2 regions of the Streptomyces sp. SM18 genome follow, and region 2 is predicted to be linked to the other one. Evidence: predicted binding sites of a transcription regulator. Region 2 holds the regulator's gene; the other holds the start of a gene.
The links. The regulator HrcA, encoded in region 2, represses chaperone genes, less so after heat shock. The targets are predictions, from matches to a motif close to TTNGCACTCNGNNNNNCNGAGTGCNAA.
Positions count from the first base shown of each region.

Region 1: groL (chaperonin GroEL) is a predicted target of HrcA. The motif match lies at 5,095-5,121, and genes of this name have one in related genera.

Region 1 covers NZ_CP029342.1:4,089,824-4,098,669, forward strand. The annotation lists gene B9S64_RS18530 (trehalose-6-phosphate synthase) at 1-1,299, opposite strand, end outside; gene B9S64_RS18535 (glucosyl-3-phosphoglycerate synthase) at 1,404-2,354, opposite strand; SAM riboswitch class I at 2,509-2,637, shown strand; gene thrC (threonine synthase) at 2,656-3,951, shown strand; gene B9S64_RS18545 (MoaD/ThiS family protein) at 3,979-4,254, shown strand; gene B9S64_RS18550 (cold-shock protein) at 4,670-4,876, shown strand; gene groL (chaperonin GroEL) at 5,284-6,906, shown strand; gene B9S64_RS18560 (glycoside hydrolase family 9 protein) at 7,236-8,846, shown strand, end outside.
Region 2 covers NZ_CP029342.1:2,125,444-2,134,289, forward strand. The annotation lists gene B9S64_RS09545 (ribonuclease Z) at 1-881, opposite strand, end outside; gene B9S64_RS09550 (histidine triad nucleotide-binding protein) at 897-1,256, opposite strand; gene B9S64_RS09555 (16S rRNA (uracil(1498)-N(3))-methyltransferase) at 1,554-2,297, opposite strand; gene B9S64_RS09560 (nitronate monooxygenase) at 2,294-3,370, opposite strand; gene dnaJ (molecular chaperone DnaJ) at 3,477-4,616, opposite strand; gene hrcA (heat-inducible transcriptional repressor HrcA) at 4,617-5,633, opposite strand; gene B9S64_RS09575 (MBL fold metallo-hydrolase) at 5,797-6,519, shown strand; gene B9S64_RS09580 (DUF3097 domain-containing protein) at 6,545-7,363, shown strand; gene hemW (radical SAM family heme chaperone HemW) at 7,527-8,768, opposite strand; partial or broken gene B9S64_RS09590 (SpoIIE family protein phosphatase) at 8,771-8,846, opposite strand, start outside.

The sequences.
Region 1 (8,846 bases), 2.0 Mb from region 2:
GGTGCGGGCCGACCGCTCGTCGTCGTCCAGGGTCAGCGCCTCGTGCAGGGCCGCCGCCGTGGCCGACACGTCGTACGGATTGACCACGATCGCGTCCTCGCCCAGCTCCTCGTAGGCACCCGCCTCCCGGGAGAGCACCAGGGCACAGCCGTCGTCGGAGACGACCGGGACCTCCTTGGCGACCAGGTTCATGCCGTCGCGGATCGGGTTGACCAGGGCCACGTCCGCCAGCCGGTAGGCGGCGAGGGAGCGGGCGAAGTCGTCGTCGACGTGGAGCAGGACGGGGGTCCAGTCCGCGGTGCCGTACGTCGCGTTGATGTCCTCGGCGACCCGCCGGACCTCCGCCGTGTAGTCGCGGTAAACCGCGAGATCCTGCCGTGAGGGGTAGGCGAACGCCACGTGCACCACGCGCTCCCGCCACTCGGGGCGCTCCTCCAGCAGCGCCCGGTAGGCGTGCAGCCCGCGCACGATGTTCTTGGAGAGTTCCGTGCGGTCCACCCGGACGATCGTCTTCCGGCCGGCGCCCACCTGCTCCCGCAGGGTCGCCATCCGCCCGTCCACGTCCGCCTCGTGCGAGCGGCGGCGCAGGAAGTCCGCGTCGGCGCCGAGGCCGTGCACACCGATGCGGGTCCCGCCGGTGCCGCCCAGGATCTCCGTGCAGCAGCCGATGAACGCGTCCGCCCAGCGGCGGGTCAGGAACGCGGCCCGGTCGGCGCCCAGGATGCCGTGCAGCACCTGCTCGCCGATGTCGTCGGGCAGCAGCCGGAAGTAGTCGACGGGCGCCCACGGGGTGTGCGAGAAGTGCCCGATCCGCAGGTCGGGGCGGAGGTCGCGCAGCATGCCGGGGACGAGCGTCAGGTGGTAGTCCTGCACGAGGACCGCCGAACCGGGGTCGGCCTCCTCCGCGAGCGCCTCGGCGAAGGACCGGTTGTACGCCTCGTAGGACGCCCACCGCCGCCGGAACTCCGCGTCGAAGACGGGCTCCACCGGCGTCTGGTACAGCATGTGGTGGACGAACCAGAGCACCGAGTTCGCGATGCCGTTGTACGCGTCGGTGTGCACGGAGGGGTCGATGTCGAGCATCCGCACACCGGGCTCGGACACCCCGCGCCGCACCGCCTCGCGGTCGCCGTCACTCAGGGCCGCGCACACCCACACCTTGTCCTCGACGGCGCTCAGCCCGGAGACGAGCCCGCCCCCGCCCCTTTTCGAGTCGAGCGAGCCGTCCTCCCGCGGGGTGTACGACACGGGGCCGCGGTTGGACGCGACGAGGACCTTGGCAGCGTGCTCGGAGACCATGTACCCGAACCTAGCCCGAAGCGGAAGCCGCCAAACGTGACAAGGCCCGAGGGCCTGGGAACCCGGCCGTCCGGGCCCCGGCCCGACGGCCTGAGGGCCGGCCCTCAGGCCGCCCGGCGGGAGGCGTACTCGGCGATCCGGGCCATCGGCGGCCGCTCCTCGGTGTCCACCGGGTAGGTGCGCGGTTCGAAGCCGTGCTCGCCCCGCTCGAACTGGGTGATCTCGGGCCGCACCAGATGGCCCCGGGACAGCCGTAGCTGCGCGGTGCGGTAGATCGCGGCGGCCATGCGGCCCAGCGCCCGGCCGTCCTGGTGGCGGTGTTTGCGTACGCCGACGTCCACCTGGCCGAGCGCGTCCAGACCCACCGTGTGCAGGGCGTCCACGAGCAGGCCCAGCTCCACCCCGTAACCGACGGGGAAGGGGAGCTGTTCGAGCAGGGAACGGCGGACCGCGTACTCCCCGCCCAGCGGCTGGACGAAGCCCGCCAGCAGGGGCCAGTGCAGGTTGAGCAGCGGGCGGGCCACCAGCTCGGTGACCCGGCCGCCCTGGCCGGTGCTCTCGCCCAGCGGCCGGTCGTACATGGCCTTGACGAACTGCACCGAGGGGTCGGTCAGCAGCGGGCCGACGGTTCCGGAGACGAAGTCCGCCGAAAAGTCCTTGAGGTCGGCGTCGATGAAGCAGACGATCTCACCGGTGGTCACCAGCAGGGAGCGCCACAGCACCTCGCCCTTGCCGGGGACGGCCGGTATCCGGGGCAGGACCGCGTCCCGGTGCACGACCCGCGCCCCCGCCGCGCGGGCGACCTCGGCGGTGGCGTCGGAGGAGCCGGAGTCGATGACCACCAGCTCGTCGACCAGCCGGACCTTCTCCATCAGCTCGCGCCGGATCTCCGCGACGATCGCGCCGACCGTCGCCTCCTCGTCCAGCGCCGGCAGCACGACGCTCACGCTCGCGCGGTGCGGGTCCTTCTCCCTGGCCGCCGTGAGGCGGTCGAGCGGACGGTCGGCGGCCGACCAGGAACGCCTGGTCAGCCAGCGTTCGACCTCTTCCAGCACGGTCGGTACTCCCTGCATGTGATCCATCTCGCGGTTCGGACGACTACCTCCATCGTCCGGGGCTTCGGTTACAGTCTTGAACAACGCGGATGGCCCTCGCATGTCGGGGTCGGTCCGCCGATAAACGCCCGGATCCACGGATCCGGTGCCATAGCGCTCATCCAGAGGGACAGAGGGAACGGCCCGTTGAAGTCCCGGCAACCCCCCCGCCGCACCGAGAGGTCAGGGCGGGGAAGGTGCCAATTCCGTCTTGTGGCGAAATCCGTCACGAGGAAGATGAGGAGAAAGGGCCTCCGCCATCATGGCTGTGCAGACAGTTGCCGCGAACGACCCCGCTTCCACCGTGGACCTCGGTCCCGCCGCGGCGCTTTCCTGCCGCGAATGCGGTGAGCGATTCCCCCTCGGCCCCCTTTTCGCCTGCGCGTCCTGTTTCGGGCCGCTCGAAGTGGCGTACGACCTGCCGAGCGGCTCGCCCGAGGAGCTGAAGAAGCGCATCGCCGAGGGCCCGGCCAACATCTGGCGCTACGCGCCGCTGCTGCCCGTGCCGTCCGACGTCGCGGACAAGCCCAACATCAACCCCGGCTTCACCAAGCTGGTCAAGGCCGACAACCTCGCCCGTGAACTGGGCGTCACCGGCGGCCTGTACGTCAAGGACGACTCCGGCAACCCCACGCACTCCTTCAAGGACCGTGTCGTCGCCATCGCCGTCGAGGCCGCCCGCGCCTTCGGGTTCACCACCCTCTCCTGCTCCTCGACGGGCAACCTCGCCGGCGCGGTGGGCGCCGCCGCCGCCCGCGCCGGTTTCCGCTCCTGCGTCTTCATCCCGCACGACCTGGAGCAGGGCAAGGTCGTCATGGCCGCCGTCTACGGCGGTGAGCTGGTCGGCATCGAGGGCAACTACGACGACGTCAACCGCTTCTGCTCGGAGCTCATCGGCGACCCGCTCGGTGAGGGCTGGGGCTTCGTCAACGTCAACCTGCGCCCGTACTACGGCGAGGGCTCCAAGACCCTGGCGTACGAGATCTGCGAGCAGCTCGGCTGGCGGCTGCCCGACCAGATCGTCATCCCGATCGCGTCCGGGTCGCAGCTCACGAAGATCGACAAGGGCCTCCAGGAGCTGATCAGGCTCGGCCTGGTCGAGGACAAGCCGTACAAGATCTTCGGTGCCCAGGCCGAGGGCTGCTCCCCGGTCTCCGCCGCCTTCAAGGGCGGTCACGACGTGGTGCGCCCGCAGAAGCCGAACACCATCGCCAAGTCCCTGGCGATCGGCAACCCGGCGGACGGGCCGTACGTCCTGGACATCGCCCGGCGCACCGGCGGCGCCGTGGAGGACGTCGACGACGAGCAGGTCGTGGACGCGATCAAGCTGCTGGCCCGCACCGAGGGCATCTTCGCGGAGACCGCGGGCGGTGTGACGGTCGGCGTGACGAAGAAGCTGATCGAGGCGGGGCTGATCGACCCGGCGCTGACCACCGTCGTCCTGAACACCGGCGACGGGCTGAAGACGCTCGACGCGGTCGCCCCGACGACCGGCCTGTCGGCGACGATCCGGCCCAGCCTCGAGGCGTTCCGCGACGCGGGCCTCGCCGCCAACTGACCACCCGAGAACGAGGAAGGCACCCACATGAGCGTCAAGGTCCGTATCCCCACCATCCTCCGCACCTACACGGGCGGTCTGTCCGAGGTCGAGGCGGAGGGCTCGGTCCTCTCCGAGGTCATCGAGTCCCTGGAGAAGAACCACCCCGGCATCGCCGCCCGCGTCCTGGACGACGAGGGCAAGCTGCGCCGCTTCGTGAACGTGTACGTCAACGACGACGACGTGCGCTTCGAGGAGGGCCTGCGGACGGCCACCCCGGACGGCGCCGGTATCTCCATCATCCCGGCCGTCGCCGGAGGCTGACCCGTCCGGCCGCGCCATCCCATGATTGCCCCCTCCGGGAGAAACGGAGGGGGCAATTCTGCATGGTTGAGCGGGGTACAGTTGGGGAAGTCCCCTCCGCTGCCCGTGCCACGCGCATATGAGAATGCGCCCCGTCACGACAAGAAGCAGCCAAAGTGCGTGTACTACTTGCGGCATAAGCGGCCTTTGTCAGGCCCGACTTGCCCAGGAATCTCCCCCGATTTCTCCATCCGGGTGTTCCGGCGTGCCCAGAATTCTCGTCCGATTGACCTGTTGCAGAGGGCAGTTGGACAGATACATTCAGCGGCGGTCGACGCGTTCCGACGCACACCACCCTCTCCTGACGGAGGGTGAGTTCTGACCCGGGCCCGCGAAGTGCGGGCTCGTGCAAGGGCCAGTAATAGGGGAGTTAGGCATGGCTCAGGGCACCGTCAAGTGGTTCAACGCGGAGAAGGGGTACGGCTTCATCGCGGTCGACGGTGGTGCGGATGTTTTCGTCCACTACAGCGCGATCCAGATGGACGGGTACCGCACCCTCGAAGAGGGTCAGCGAGTTGAGTTCGAGATCTCGCAGGGCCAGAAGGGGCCCCAGGCGGACATGGTCAAGCTCGCCGTCGGCTGAGCTCGGCGCGGTCGGTCGAACGACACTACTCACGCACGCAGGGCCCGTACCTCCGTAAAGGGGGGACGGGCCCTGCGCGCGTGTCCGCGTGCCGGCCGGCCGGGAACCTCGCGACACCCCCGGGGTGACGCCCTCGGTGGCGCCCTCGGTGGCGCCCTCGGGGGAGCGAAGACGCCCGCGCCCGACCGCCGCCCCGCGGTGGGTGTTCCTCGAAGGCGCTTGCACTCGCGGGGGTCGAGTGCTAATCATTGGCGTTAGCACTCTCCAGGTGAGAGTGACAGAACTTGGACCGGGCCGGTGAGGCCCGCAGGCCCAGTGGGGCAAGGAACCACTGAGCACGCAGGCCGTCCGTCGCGGGCGCCTCTCGGTCCGGAGAAATCCACCCCTGTCCGGGAGGACCACTTCACATGGCCAAGATCATCGCGTTCGACGAGGAGGCACGGCGCGGTCTCGAGCGCGGGATGAACCAGCTCGCCGACGCCGTCAAGGTCACCCTCGGCCCCAAGGGCCGTAACGTCGTCCTCGAGAAGAAGTGGGGCGCGCCCACGATCACCAACGATGGTGTGTCCATCGCCAAGGAGATCGAGCTCGAGGACCCGTACGAGAAGATCGGTGCGGAGCTGGTCAAGGAGGTCGCCAAGAAGACGGACGACGTCGCCGGCGACGGTACGACCACCGCCACCGTTCTCGCCCAGGCGCTCGTCCGCGAGGGCCTGCGCAACGTCGCCGCGGGTGCCAACCCGATGGCTCTCAAGCGTGGCATCGAGAAGGCCGTCGAGGCCGTCTCCGCCGCCCTGCTGGAGCAGGCGAAGGACGTGGAGACCAAGGAGCAGATCGCTTCGACCGCCTCCATCTCCGCCGCCGACACCGAGATCGGCGCCAAGATCGCCGAGGCGATGGACAAGGTCGGCAAGGAAGGCGTCATCACCGTCGAGGAGTCCCAGACCTTCGGTCTGGAGCTGGAACTCACCGAGGGTATGCGCTTCGACAAGGGCTACATCTCGGCGTACTTTGCCACCGACATGGAGCGTATGGAGACGTCGTTCGACGACCCGTACATCCTGATCGTCAACTCCAAGATCAGCAACGTGAAGGACCTCCTTCCGCTGCTGGAGAAGGTCATGCAGTCGGGCAAGCCCCTGCTGATCATCGCGGAGGACGTCGAGGGCGAGGCCCTGTCCACCCTGGTCGTCAACAAGATCCGTGGCACCTTCAAGTCCGTCGCCGTCAAGGCTCCGGGCTTCGGTGACCGCCGCAAGGCCATGCTCGGCGACATCGCCATCCTCACCGGTGGCACCGTCATCTCCGAGGAGGTCGGTCTCAAGCTGGAGAACGCCGGCCTGGACCTGCTCGGCAGCGCCCGCAAGGTCGTCATCACCAAGGACGAGACCACGATCGTGGACGGGGCGGGTGACAGCGAGCAGGTTCAGGGCCGCGTCAACCAGATCCGCGCCGAGATCGAGAACTCCGACTCGGACTACGACCGCGAGAAGCTCCAGGAGCGCCTCGCGAAGCTGGCCGGCGGCGTGGCCGTCATCAAGGCCGGTGCCGCGACCGAGGTGGAGCTCAAGGAGCGCAAGCACCGCATCGAGGACGCGGTGCGCAACGCCAAGGCCGCCGTCGAGGAGGGCATCGTCGCCGGTGGTGGCGTGGCTCTGCTCCAGGCCTCGGCCGTCTTCGAGAAGCTCGACCTCACGGGCGACGAGGCGACCGGCGCCAACGCCGTGAAGCTCGCGCTGGAGGCCCCGCTCAAGCAGATCGCCGTCAACGGTGGTCTGGAGGGTGGCGTCATCGTCGAGAAGGTGCGCAACCTGCCGATCGGTCACGGCCTCAACGCCGCGAGCGGCGAGTACGTGGACATGATCGCCGAGGGCATCATCGACCCGGCGAAGGTCACGCGTTCCGCCCTGCAGAACGCCGCGTCGATCGCCGCGCTGTTCCTCACCACCGAGGCCGTCATCGCCGACAAGCCGGAGAAGGCCGCCGCGGCCGCTCCGGGCGGCATGCCGGGCGGTGACATGGACTTCTGATCCTCCGGGATCAGGGTTCCAGCGGTACCCCGTAGTACCTGTGCGACCGCCGGCCCCGGGATTCGTCCCGGGGCCGGCGTCGTGCCGTGTGGCGCGGGTGTGCGGTGGCGCCGGTACCGCACCCGGCGGGAGCCGCTGTCCGGGCCGGGCTCCGGACCACTTCTGTCATGACCCTGGCGTAACGCCCGCCTCAGGCCGCACAATGGCCGCGTCCCATGGAACCGCTCCCACTCGCCGTGGCCCTGTCGTGCCGCAGCAGAATGGGAGCGCTCCCATGTGTCGTCATACCCGCACCCCCGCCCCGTACGTCCGGACGAAAGGTCTCATCGGTGAACGCCTTACCACCCCCCGCCCGGCCCGCACCCGTCCGTTCACGGTCCCGGTACGGGAGGCGCGCGCTCGGGATCGCGGCCGCCGCCCTGCTGTGCGCGGGTGCCCTGGCGGTTCCCGGCACGGCCCTGGCCGACGACGCCGCGCCCGGCCCCGAGCAGATCACCAACGGCGACTTCGCCGCCGGCACCGCCCCGTGGTGGTGGACGCCGAACGCCTCGGCGGCCGTGACCGAGGGGCGGCTGTGCGTCGAGGTCCCCGGCGGTACGGCCGAGGCCTGGGACGTCATCGTCGGCCAGAACGACATCCCGATCGTCGCGGGCGAGAGCTACGAGCTGTCCTACACGGCCCGTTCGACGGTGCCCCTGACCGTCCAGACACGGGTGCAGGAGGCCGTCGAGCCGTACGGCACGGTGCTCGCCACCGCTGACCCGGTGGGTACGGAGGACACCCAGGTCACCCGTACGTTCACGGCGTCGGTGGACCAGCCGGCCGCGTCGGTGCAGTTGCAGATCGGCGGCGGCGAGCGCGCCACGACCTTCTGCCTGGACGACGTGTCGCTGCGCGGCGGGGCCGAGCCTCCGGTGTACGTACCGGACACCGGCTCGCCGGTCCGTGTCAACCAGGTCGGCTACCTGCCCCGGGGCGTCAAGAGCGGCACCGTGGTCACCGACGCCGAGGCGCCGCTGACCTGGACCGTGAAGGCCGGGGACGGCTCGACGGCCGCCACGGGTACGACCGTTCCGCAGGGGGAGGACGCCAGCTCGCGCCAGCGGGTCCACACCTTCGACTTCGGCGGTCTCACCACGCCGGGCGACGGCTACACGGTGGAGATCGACGGCGAGGTGAGCGAGCCGTTCTCGATCCGCGGGGACCTCTACGACGGTCTGCGCTCCGACGCGCTGGCGTACTTCTACCACAACCGCAGCGGCATCGAGATCGACGCGGACCTCGTCGGTGAACCGTACGCGCGCCCGGCCGGGCACATCGGTGTCGCGCCCAACAAGGGGGACACGGACGTCCCGTGCAAGCCGGGGGTCTGCGACTACCGGCTGGACGCGTCGGGCGGCTGGTACGACGCGGGCGACCACGGAAAGTACGTGGTCAACGGCGGGATCTCGGTGGCCCAACTGATGTCCACGTACGAGCGGACGCTGACCGCCGACAACGCCGAGTCGGCCCAGCTCGGTGACGGCGCGCTGCGGGTGCCGGAGCGGGACAACGGGGTGCCGGACATCCTGGACGAGGCGCGCTGGGAGATGGACTTCCTGATCAAGATGCAGGTCCCGGCCGGCGAACCGCTGGCGGGGATGGTCCACCACAAGATGCACGACGCCGAGTGGACCGGGCTGCCGATGAAGCCGCATCTGGACCCGCAGCAGCGTGAGTTGCACGCCCCGTCCACGGCCGCCACGCTCAACCTCGCCGCCACGGCCGCCCAGTGCGCCCGGCTCTACGCCCCTTACGACGAGGACTTCGCGGACCGCTGCCTGCGGGCCGCCGAGACCGCGTGGGACGCGGCGAAGCGGCACCCGGACGTGTTCGCCGACCCGAACGACGGCGTCGGAGGCGGCACGTACGACGACAACGACGTCTCCGACGAGTTCTAC
Region 2 (8,846 bases):
GTGACGAGGTCCTGGGCGATGGTCAGTTCCCCTTCGAACCCGGCCGACCTGGCCTGGAGCTCGAAGAGCTGGGGGTCGTGGTACCGCTGGGAGAAGTGGGTGAGCACGAGGTGCCGCACGCCCGACTCCCTGGCCACCCGGGCCGCCTGTCCGGCGGTGAGGTGGCCGTGGTCGGTGGCGAGCCGGACGTCCTCGTCGAGGAAGGTCGACTCGATGACCAGCATGTCGCATCCCTCGGCGAGGGCGAACGCGCCGTCGCAGAGCCGGGTGTCCATGACGAACGCGAACCGCTGGCCGCGCCGGGGCTCGGAGACCTGGTCGAGCGTGACGCCGCGCAGGATCCCGTCCCGCTGGAGCCGGCCGACGTCGGGCCCGGCGATGCCGTGTCCGGCGAGCTTCGCGGGGAGCATCCGGTGGCGGTCGGGTTCGGTCAGCCGGTAGCCGAAGGACTCGACGGGGTGCGAGAGCCTGCGGCCCTCCAGGGTGTACGCGTCGGTGACGGCGAGAATCCCGTCCTCGGCGACCGGCGCCTCGGTCAGCGCGACGGTCTCGCGGTAGGCGGTGGCGTACCGCAGCCGGTCGAAGAAGCGCTGTCCGCTCGCCGGGAAGTGCGCGGTGACGGGGTGCGGGACCTGGTCCAGGTTGATCCGCTGGATCACCCCGGCCAGGCCCAGCGAGTGGTCGCCGTGGAAGTGCGTGACGCAGATCCGGTCGATGTCGTGGGCGGCGACGCCCGCCCGCAGCATCTGCCGCTGGGTGCCCTCACCGGGGTCGAAGAGGATGCCCTCGCCGTCCCAGCGCAGCAGGTAGCCGTTGTGGTTGCGGCGCCGGGTCGGGACCTGGCTGGCGGTGCCGAGGACGACGAACTCACGTACGGACACGGGTCCGGGGCCGCTCTAGCCGGGGGGCCACTGCATGCCACGTCCGCCCAGGACGTGCGCGTGCGCGTGGAAGACGGTCTGGCCCGCGCCCGAACCGGTGTTGAGGACGATGCGGTAGCCGCTCTCGGTGATCTTCTCGTCGGCGGCCACCAGCCCGGCCTCGCGCAGCACGTCGGCGGCGATGCCCGGTTCGGCCGCGGCGAGGGAGGCGGCGTCCGGGTAGTGCGCCTTGGGGATGACCAGGACGTGGGTGGGGGCCTGGGGGTTTATGTCGCGGAAGGCGACGGTCGTGTCGCTCTCCCGGACGATGGTCGCCGGGATGTCGCCCGTGACGATCTTGCAGAACAGGCAGTCGGTCTGCGGCTCTCCCGCCATGGCCCGGCCTCCTCGGTCGCGTGGGTGAGCGTGCCCCGCCCGGGGCCTCGCTCGGTGGTCGTCTGTGCTCCCGGCATGCTATCCGGCCCGGCGGGCGGCGTGAGCGGTCGCCGGGTCCGGGCCGGCCGGGCCGGGCGGCCCGCGCCGCGGACGACGGGCCGCCGGCCGGTCCGTCCCCGGTGAGCCCCGCCCGCGCGTCGCCGTGTCCGTCATCTCCCTCCGCCGGCAGGCGCGTTCATCTCCCTGCGGCGGTACGCGCGTTCGCGGTCCACGCCGTGAACGGCACCTCCCGGGACGTCAGCCCCAGCGGCCCGTACGTCCCATCAGCAGCGCCGCGGCCGCCGTCCCCGCGGTCGAGGTGCGCAGCACGCTCGGGCCCAGCCGGTACGGGGGCGCCCCGGCGTCGGCGAAGGCGGCGAGCTCCTGCGGGGAGACCCCGCCCTCCGGGCCCACGACGAGCACGATCGAGCCCCGGACGGGGAGTTCGGCGGTGGCCAGCGGGGCGCCGGGGGTGTCCCGGTCCTCGTGCAGGACACCCGCGAAGTCCGCCCCGGCCAGCAGCGCGGCGACCTCCTTGGTCGTCATCACCCCGGACACCTCGGGAAAGCGGACCCGGCGCGACTGCTTGCCCGCCTCGCGTGCGGTGGTGCGCCACTTGGCCAGGGACTTCAGCCCGCGGTCGCCCTTCCACCGTGTGACGCAGCGCGAGGCCTCCCAGGGCACGATCGCGTCCACACCCGTCTCGGTCATGGTCTCGACGGCGACCTCGCCCCGGTCGCCCTTGGGGAGCGCCTGGACGACGGTGATCCGGGGAGCGGGCGCGGGTTCCTCGCACACCGTCCCGAGGGCGACGACGAGCCGGTCCTTGCCCTCGGCCGCGCGGACGACGCCGTCCGCCCAGTGGCCGCGCCCGTCGGTGAGGACGACGTCCTCCCCCGCCGTCAGCCGCTTCACCGAGACGGCGTGCCGCCCCTCGGGCCCGTCCAGCACGAACTCCGGCCCGCCGGGCAGGTTGTCGACGACGAAGACCGGTGCTGTCACCGGGTGCTCCTCCCACTCACTGCCGCGCGCGCGGCATCCGTCTCGGCGGCGAGCAGTTCCACGAGTTCTCCGGCGGGCAGCTCGCGTGCCATCCGGTGGCCCTGGCCCGCCCACAGCGCCATGCCCTGGGCGTCCCCGGCCTGGGCGGCGGCCTTGCGCAGCCCACTGGTCAGCTGGTGCACCTGGGGGTAGGCGGCGGGGGCGTAGGGCCCGTGCTCCCGTACGAAGCGGTTGACCAGCCCCCGGGCGGGGCGCCCGGAGAAGGCCCGGGTCAGGGTCGTCGTGACGAAGAGCGGGTTGGTCAGGGCCTGTTTGTGCAGCCGGTGGGCCCCCGACTCGGGGCAGGCGAGGAACGCCGTCCCGAGCTGCCCGGCGTCGGCGCCCGCCGCCAGGACCGAGGCGATCTGGGAGCCGCGCATCAGCCCGCCCGCCGCGACGATCGGCAGCTGGACGCTCTCGCGGACCTCGGCGAGGAGGGCGAGGAGCCCGGTGCCCCCGAGCCCCGCCTGCGGGTCGTCGCGGTGCGTGGACTGGTGGCCGCCCGCCTCGACGCCCTGGACACAGACCGCGTGGGCGCCCGCCCACTGCGCGTTCCGCGCCTCCTGGGCGGAGGTGACCGTCACGACGGTGAACGTACCGGCCGCGGCGAACGCGTCGAGGACCTCGCGGCTCGGGCAGCCGAAGGTGAAGGACACCACGGGGACCGGGTCGTCCAGCAGGGTCGCGACCTTGGCCTCGTAGCCGTCGTCGCCACCGTCCGCGTCCGGGTCGCCGAGCGGGGTCTCGTACCAGGCGGCCTCGCCCGCCAGCTGGTGGCGGTAGACCTCGACGGCACCGGTGTCCGCGAGCTGGGGCTGCGGCATGAAGAGGTTGACGCCGAACGGCTGGGCGGTCAGGGCGCGCAGTTGTTTGATCTCGTGGTACATCCCGTCCGCCGTCTTGTATCCGGCGGCGAGGAACCCGAGCCCCCCGGCCTCGGCGACGGCGGCGGCCAGGGGCGGACCGGAGGCCCCGCCGGCCATCGGGGCCTGTACGACGGGATACCGGCTCAGATCGGTCAGCGCCAAGGACATGACGGCATCGTGCCATGCCCCGCCCCGCGAGGTCTCCCGGCCGTACGCCGCCCCGCCCGCCGGATACCGGGCGGGAGGACGGCGCGGGGCGGGAACGCCCGTGGGTTCAGCGGCCGTTGAAGGCGTCCTTCAGCCGGGAGAACAAACCCTGCTGTCCCGGCTGGAACTGGCCGGTGGGCCGCTCCTCGCCGCGCAGCTTGGACAGCTCCCGCAGCAGCCGCTCCTGCTCGGGGTCGAGCTTCATCGGGGTGGTCACCTCGACGTGCACGATCAGATCGCCGCGTCCGCCGCCGCGCAGGTGCGTGATGCCCCGCCCGTGCAGCGGGACCGACTGGCCGGACTGGGTGCCCGGCCGGATGTCGATCTCCTCCAGGCCGTCCAAGGTCTCCAGCGGCACCTGGGTGCCGAGGGCCGCGGCGGTCATCGGGATGGTGACCGTGCAGTGCAGGTCGTCGCCGCGCCGCTGGAACACCGCGTGCGACAGTTCGTGGATCTCGACGTACAGATCACCGGCGGGACCGCCGCCGGGGCCGACCTCGCCCTCACCCGCGAGCTGGATGCGGGTGCCGTTGTCCACCCCCGCCGGGATCTTCACGGTCAGCGTGCGCCGCGAGCGGATGCGGCCGTCACCGGCGCACTCCGGGCAGGGGGTCGGCACGACCGTGCCGAAGCCCTGGCACTGCGGGCAGGGGCGCGAGGTCATGACCTGGCCGAGGAAGGACCGGGTGACCTGGGAGACCTCACCGCGGCCACGGCACATGTCACAGGTCTGCGCGGAGGTGCCGGGGGCGGCGCCCTCGCCGCTGCACGTCGTACAGACGACCGCCGTGTCCACCTGGATGTCCTTGGTGGTGCCGAAGGCCGCTTCGTTGAGGTCGATCTCCAGCCGGATCATCGCGTCCTGGCCGCGCCGGGTCCGCGAACGGGGCCCGCGCTGGGCCGCGTTGCCGAAGAAGGCGTCCATGATGTCGCTGAAGTTGCCGAAGCCGCCGGCTCCGAAACCACCCGCGCCACCGCCGCCGCCCGAGGCGGACAGCGGGTCACCGCCGAGGTCGTAGACCTGCTTCTTCTGCGGGTCCGACAGCACCTCGTAGGCGGCGTTGATCTCCTTGAACCGCTCCTGGGTCTTCGGATCGGGGTTGACATCCGGGTGCAGCTCGCGCGCGAGCCTGCGGAATGCCTTCTTGATCTCGTCCTGAGACGCGTCGCGGCGCACGCCGAGTACGGCGTAGTAGTCCGTGGCCACTTACGACTCCGCCAGGATCTGTCCGACGTAACGTGCCACTGCGCGTACCGCTCCCATCGTTCCGGGGTAGTCCATGCGGGTCGGTCCGACCACGCCGAGTTTGGCGACTGCCTCGTCGCCCGAACCGTAGCCGACCGCGACGACGGACGTGGCGTTGAGGCCCTCGTGGGCGTTCTCGTGCCCGATCCGTACGGTCATGCCTGAGTCCGTGGCCTCACCGAGCAGCTTCAGCAGCACGACCTGCTCCTCCAGTGCCTCCAGCACCGGCCGGATCATCACAGGGAAGTCGTGCCCGAAGCGGGTGAGGTTGGAGGTGCCGCCGATGATCAGCCGCTCCTCCGTCTCTTCGACCAGAGTTTCGAGAAGGACGGACAGGACCGTGGAGACGGTCGCCCGGTCCTCGCTCTCGAAGGACTCCGGAAGGTCCTGCACCAGCTGCGGGACGTCCGCGAACCGGCGCCCGACGACCCGGCTGTTGAGCCGGGCGCGCAGGTCCGCCAGAGCGGTGTCACCGAACGGAGCAGGGCAGTCGATCATACGCTGTTCGACCCGGCCCGTGTCCGTGATCAGGACGAGCATCAGCCGGGCGGGGGCCAGGGACAGCAACTCCACGTGCCGCACCGTCGAACGGGTCAGCGAGGGGTACTGCACGACGGCGACCTGCCGGGTCAGCTGCGCGAGCAGCCGGACCGTACGGCCGACGACGTCGTCGAGGTCGACCGCGCCGTCGAGGAAGTTCTGGATGGCGCGGCGCTCCGGCGACGACAGGGGCTTGACGCCCGCGAGCTTGTCGACGAAGAGGCGGTACCCGCGGTCCGTGGGGATGCGCCCCGCACTGGTGTGCGGCTGGGCGATGAAGCCCTCGTCCTCCAGCACCGCCATGTCGTTGCGGACGGTGGCCGGGGAGACCCCCAGGTTGTGCCGCTCCGTGAGCGCCTTCGAGCCGACGGGCTCCTCGGTGCCGACATAGTCCTGGACGATGGCGCGCAGCACTTCGAGTCTGCGTTCGCTGAGCATCGCGCACACCTCCAGCGGTGGTTCTCGGTCCCTGCCTGGCACTCTGTCCGTTCGAGTGCCAGCAATCCCCCGGCCAGTGTACGGGGGCGGGGTGGGCCCGGGGCAAGGGCGACCGGCCACACCGTCGCGGGACGGCGCGGGTCGTTGCCGATAGCGTCGCCGTATGGACGTCGCTTGGGAAGACTTCGGCTGGGAGCGGTTGGGCAACGGTACGGGCCGCCGGCGCCTTCCCGGCTGGGACGCGACCGTCGCCCTGGTGGCCGGGGCCGACGCCGCCCTGCTCTACGACACCGGCTCCTCGCTCCGGGAGGGCGCCGAGCTGCGGGCCCAGGCCGAGGGCCTGCTCGGCCGGAGGGTGACGCATATCGCACTGAGCCACCCGCACTTCGACCATGTGCTGGGCACCGCCGCGTTCGCCGGGGCCGAGGTCTACGGCGCGGTGGGCACGGCGGACCTGCTGTCCCGGGGCGCCGCGGAGCTGCGCGCCGACGCCCTGCGCCACGGGATGGACGAACACGACGCCACCTCGGCGACGGACGCCCTGGTGGCCCCGGCGCACCAGGTGAGCGGCGAGTGGACGCTCGACCTCGGCGGCGGTCTCCAGGTGCTGCTGGCCAACGTGGGCCCCGGCCACAGCCGCCACGACCTGGCGGTCCTGGTGCCCGGCTCACCCGTGGTGGTGCTCTGCGGTGATCTGGTCGAGGAGTCGGGCGAACCGCAGGCGGGCCCCGACGCCGTACCCGCCCGCTGGCCGGCCGCGCTGGACCGGCTGCTGGAGCTCGGCGGCGAGGACGCGCTGTACGTCCCGGGGCACGGGGCGGTGGTGGACGCGGCGTTCGTACGGGCGCAGCGGGTCCGGCTGGCGGCCCGCTTCGGCGTGTCGTGAACGGGCCCCGGCCTATCGTCGGTCCATGCGCAGCTATCAGCCGGACCTGACCCCGCCGTGGAAGAGGTCCGCCCCCGTCCCCGAGGTCCCCGCCGAACCCGATCTGGTGGTGGAAGAGGTGTCCACCGGCTTCTGCGGTGCGGTGATCCGGTGCGAGAAGACGGCCCAGGGGCCCGCGGTCACCCTGGAGGACCGTTTCGGCAAGCACCGGGTGTTCCCGATGGAGCCGCGCGGCTTCCTGCTGGAGGGCACGGTGGTCACGCTGGTCCGCCCCTCGGCGGGCGGCCCGGCCCGTCCGGCCCGTACGGCGTCGGGGTCGGTGGCGGTGCCGGGGGCGCGGGCGCGGGTGGCCCGCGCGGGCCGGATCTACGTGGAGGGGCGGCACGACGCCGAACTGGTGGAGCGGGTCTGGGGCGACGACCTGCGGATCGAGGGCGTGGTGGTGGAGTACCTGGAGGGCGTGGACGACCTTCCGGCCGTCGTCCGCGACTTCGCCCCCGGGCCGGACGCCCGGCTGGGGGTGCTGGTCGACCATCTGGTGCCGGGTTCCAAGGAGTCCCGGATCGCCGCCCAGGTCACGGACGCGCACGTGCTCGTGGTGGGGCATCCGTACATCGACGTCTGGGAGGCCGTGAAGCCGTCGTCGGTCGGAATCCGGGCGTGGCCGTCGGTTCCGCGCGGCCAGGACTGGAAGACCGGGGTGTGCGAGGCCCTGGGCTGGCCGGAGAACACCGGCGCGGCCTGGCAGCACATCCTGTCGCGGGTGCACTCGTACAAGGACCTGGAACCCGCGCTGCTGGGGCGCGTGGAGGAACTGATCGACTTCGTGACGCTTCCGGCCTGAGGGGGCTTTGCGTGACGCTTCGGGCCGCTTGAGGGGCTGTCCGCCCCGAGGCCGGGGCGCGGAAGTCCGGGGTGCCGGCGGCCGGGGCGCGTCCGTTCGCGCGGGGGCGCGTGTGATGCGCCCCGCCTCGCGCCGGGACCGGGCCCCGCCCCGCCCCGCCCCGTCAGTCCACCAGGTCCCGGACCACCGCGTCCGCCAGCAGCCGTCCGCGCAGGGTGAGCACCGCGCGGCCCTCCGCGTACGGTCCGGGCTCCAGCAGCCCGTCCGCCACCGCCCGCTCCGCCGCCGCGAGCCCCGCCGGGGCGAGCAGGGACAGCGGGCAGCCCTCCACCAGCCTCAGCTCCAGCAGGATGCGCTCCACCCGCCGGTCCTCGTCACCGAGGACCTCCCGGCCGGCCCCGGGTGAGCGCCCCTCGACGAGCGCCTGCGCGTACGCCCCGGGGTGCTTGACGTTCCACCAGCGCACGCCCCCGACGTGGCTGTGCGCGCCGGGACCCGCGCCCCACCAGTCGGCGCCCCGCCAGTACAACTCGTTGTGCAGGCACCGGCCCTCGGGCGTACGGGACCAGTTCGACACCTCGTACCAGGAGAAGCCCGCGTCGGCCATCACCTCGTCGGCGATCAGGTACCGGTCGGCGTGGACGTCGTCGTCGGTCATCGGCACCTCGCCGCGCCGGATGCGCCGGGCGAGCTGGGTGCCCTCCTCGACGATCAGCGCGTAGGCGGACACATGGTCGGGGCCCGCGCCGATCGCCGCGTCCAGGGAGGCCCGCCAGTCGTCGTCGGACTCCCCCGGGGTGCCGTAGATCAGGTCCAGGTTGACGTGCTCGAAGCCGGCCGCGCGGGCCTCGGCGACACAGGCCTCGGGACGGCCCGGGGTGTGGGTGCGGTCCAGGACCTTCAGGACGTGCTGCCGGGCGCTCTGCATGCCGAAGGAGACCCGGTTGAAGCCGCCCTCCCGCAGGGCCTGAAGATAGGCCGGGCCGACAGACTCCGGGTTGGCCTCCGTGGTGATCTCCGCGTCGTCCGCGAGCCCGAACTCCTCACGGACCGCCGCCAGCATCCTGACCAGGTCGGCGGCGGGCAGCAGCGTCGGCGTACCGCCGCCGACGAAGACCGTGCGGACCGGCCGGGGGTCGTCGCCGAGCACCTTGCGGGCCTGGCGCACCTCCTCGACCAGGTGGTCCGCGTAGGTGTCCTGGGAGGCCCGCTCGCCCCCGGAGCCGCGCAGCTCGGTCGCGGTGTAGGTGTTGAAGTCGCAGTACCCGCAGCGGGTGGCGCAGTAGGGCACGTGCAGGTAGAAGCCGAGCGGGCGGCCGGCGGCGCCTTCCAGGGCGTGGCGAGGCAGCGCCCCGTCGTCGGGCACGGGTTCACCATCGGGCAGTACGGAAGGCATACCGTCCATTGTCACCCGACGCCGGAGTTCTCCCCTCCACGCTCCGGCGGGGCGGCCTGTCCGCCCTCCGGCGGGCCGACCTGGAGC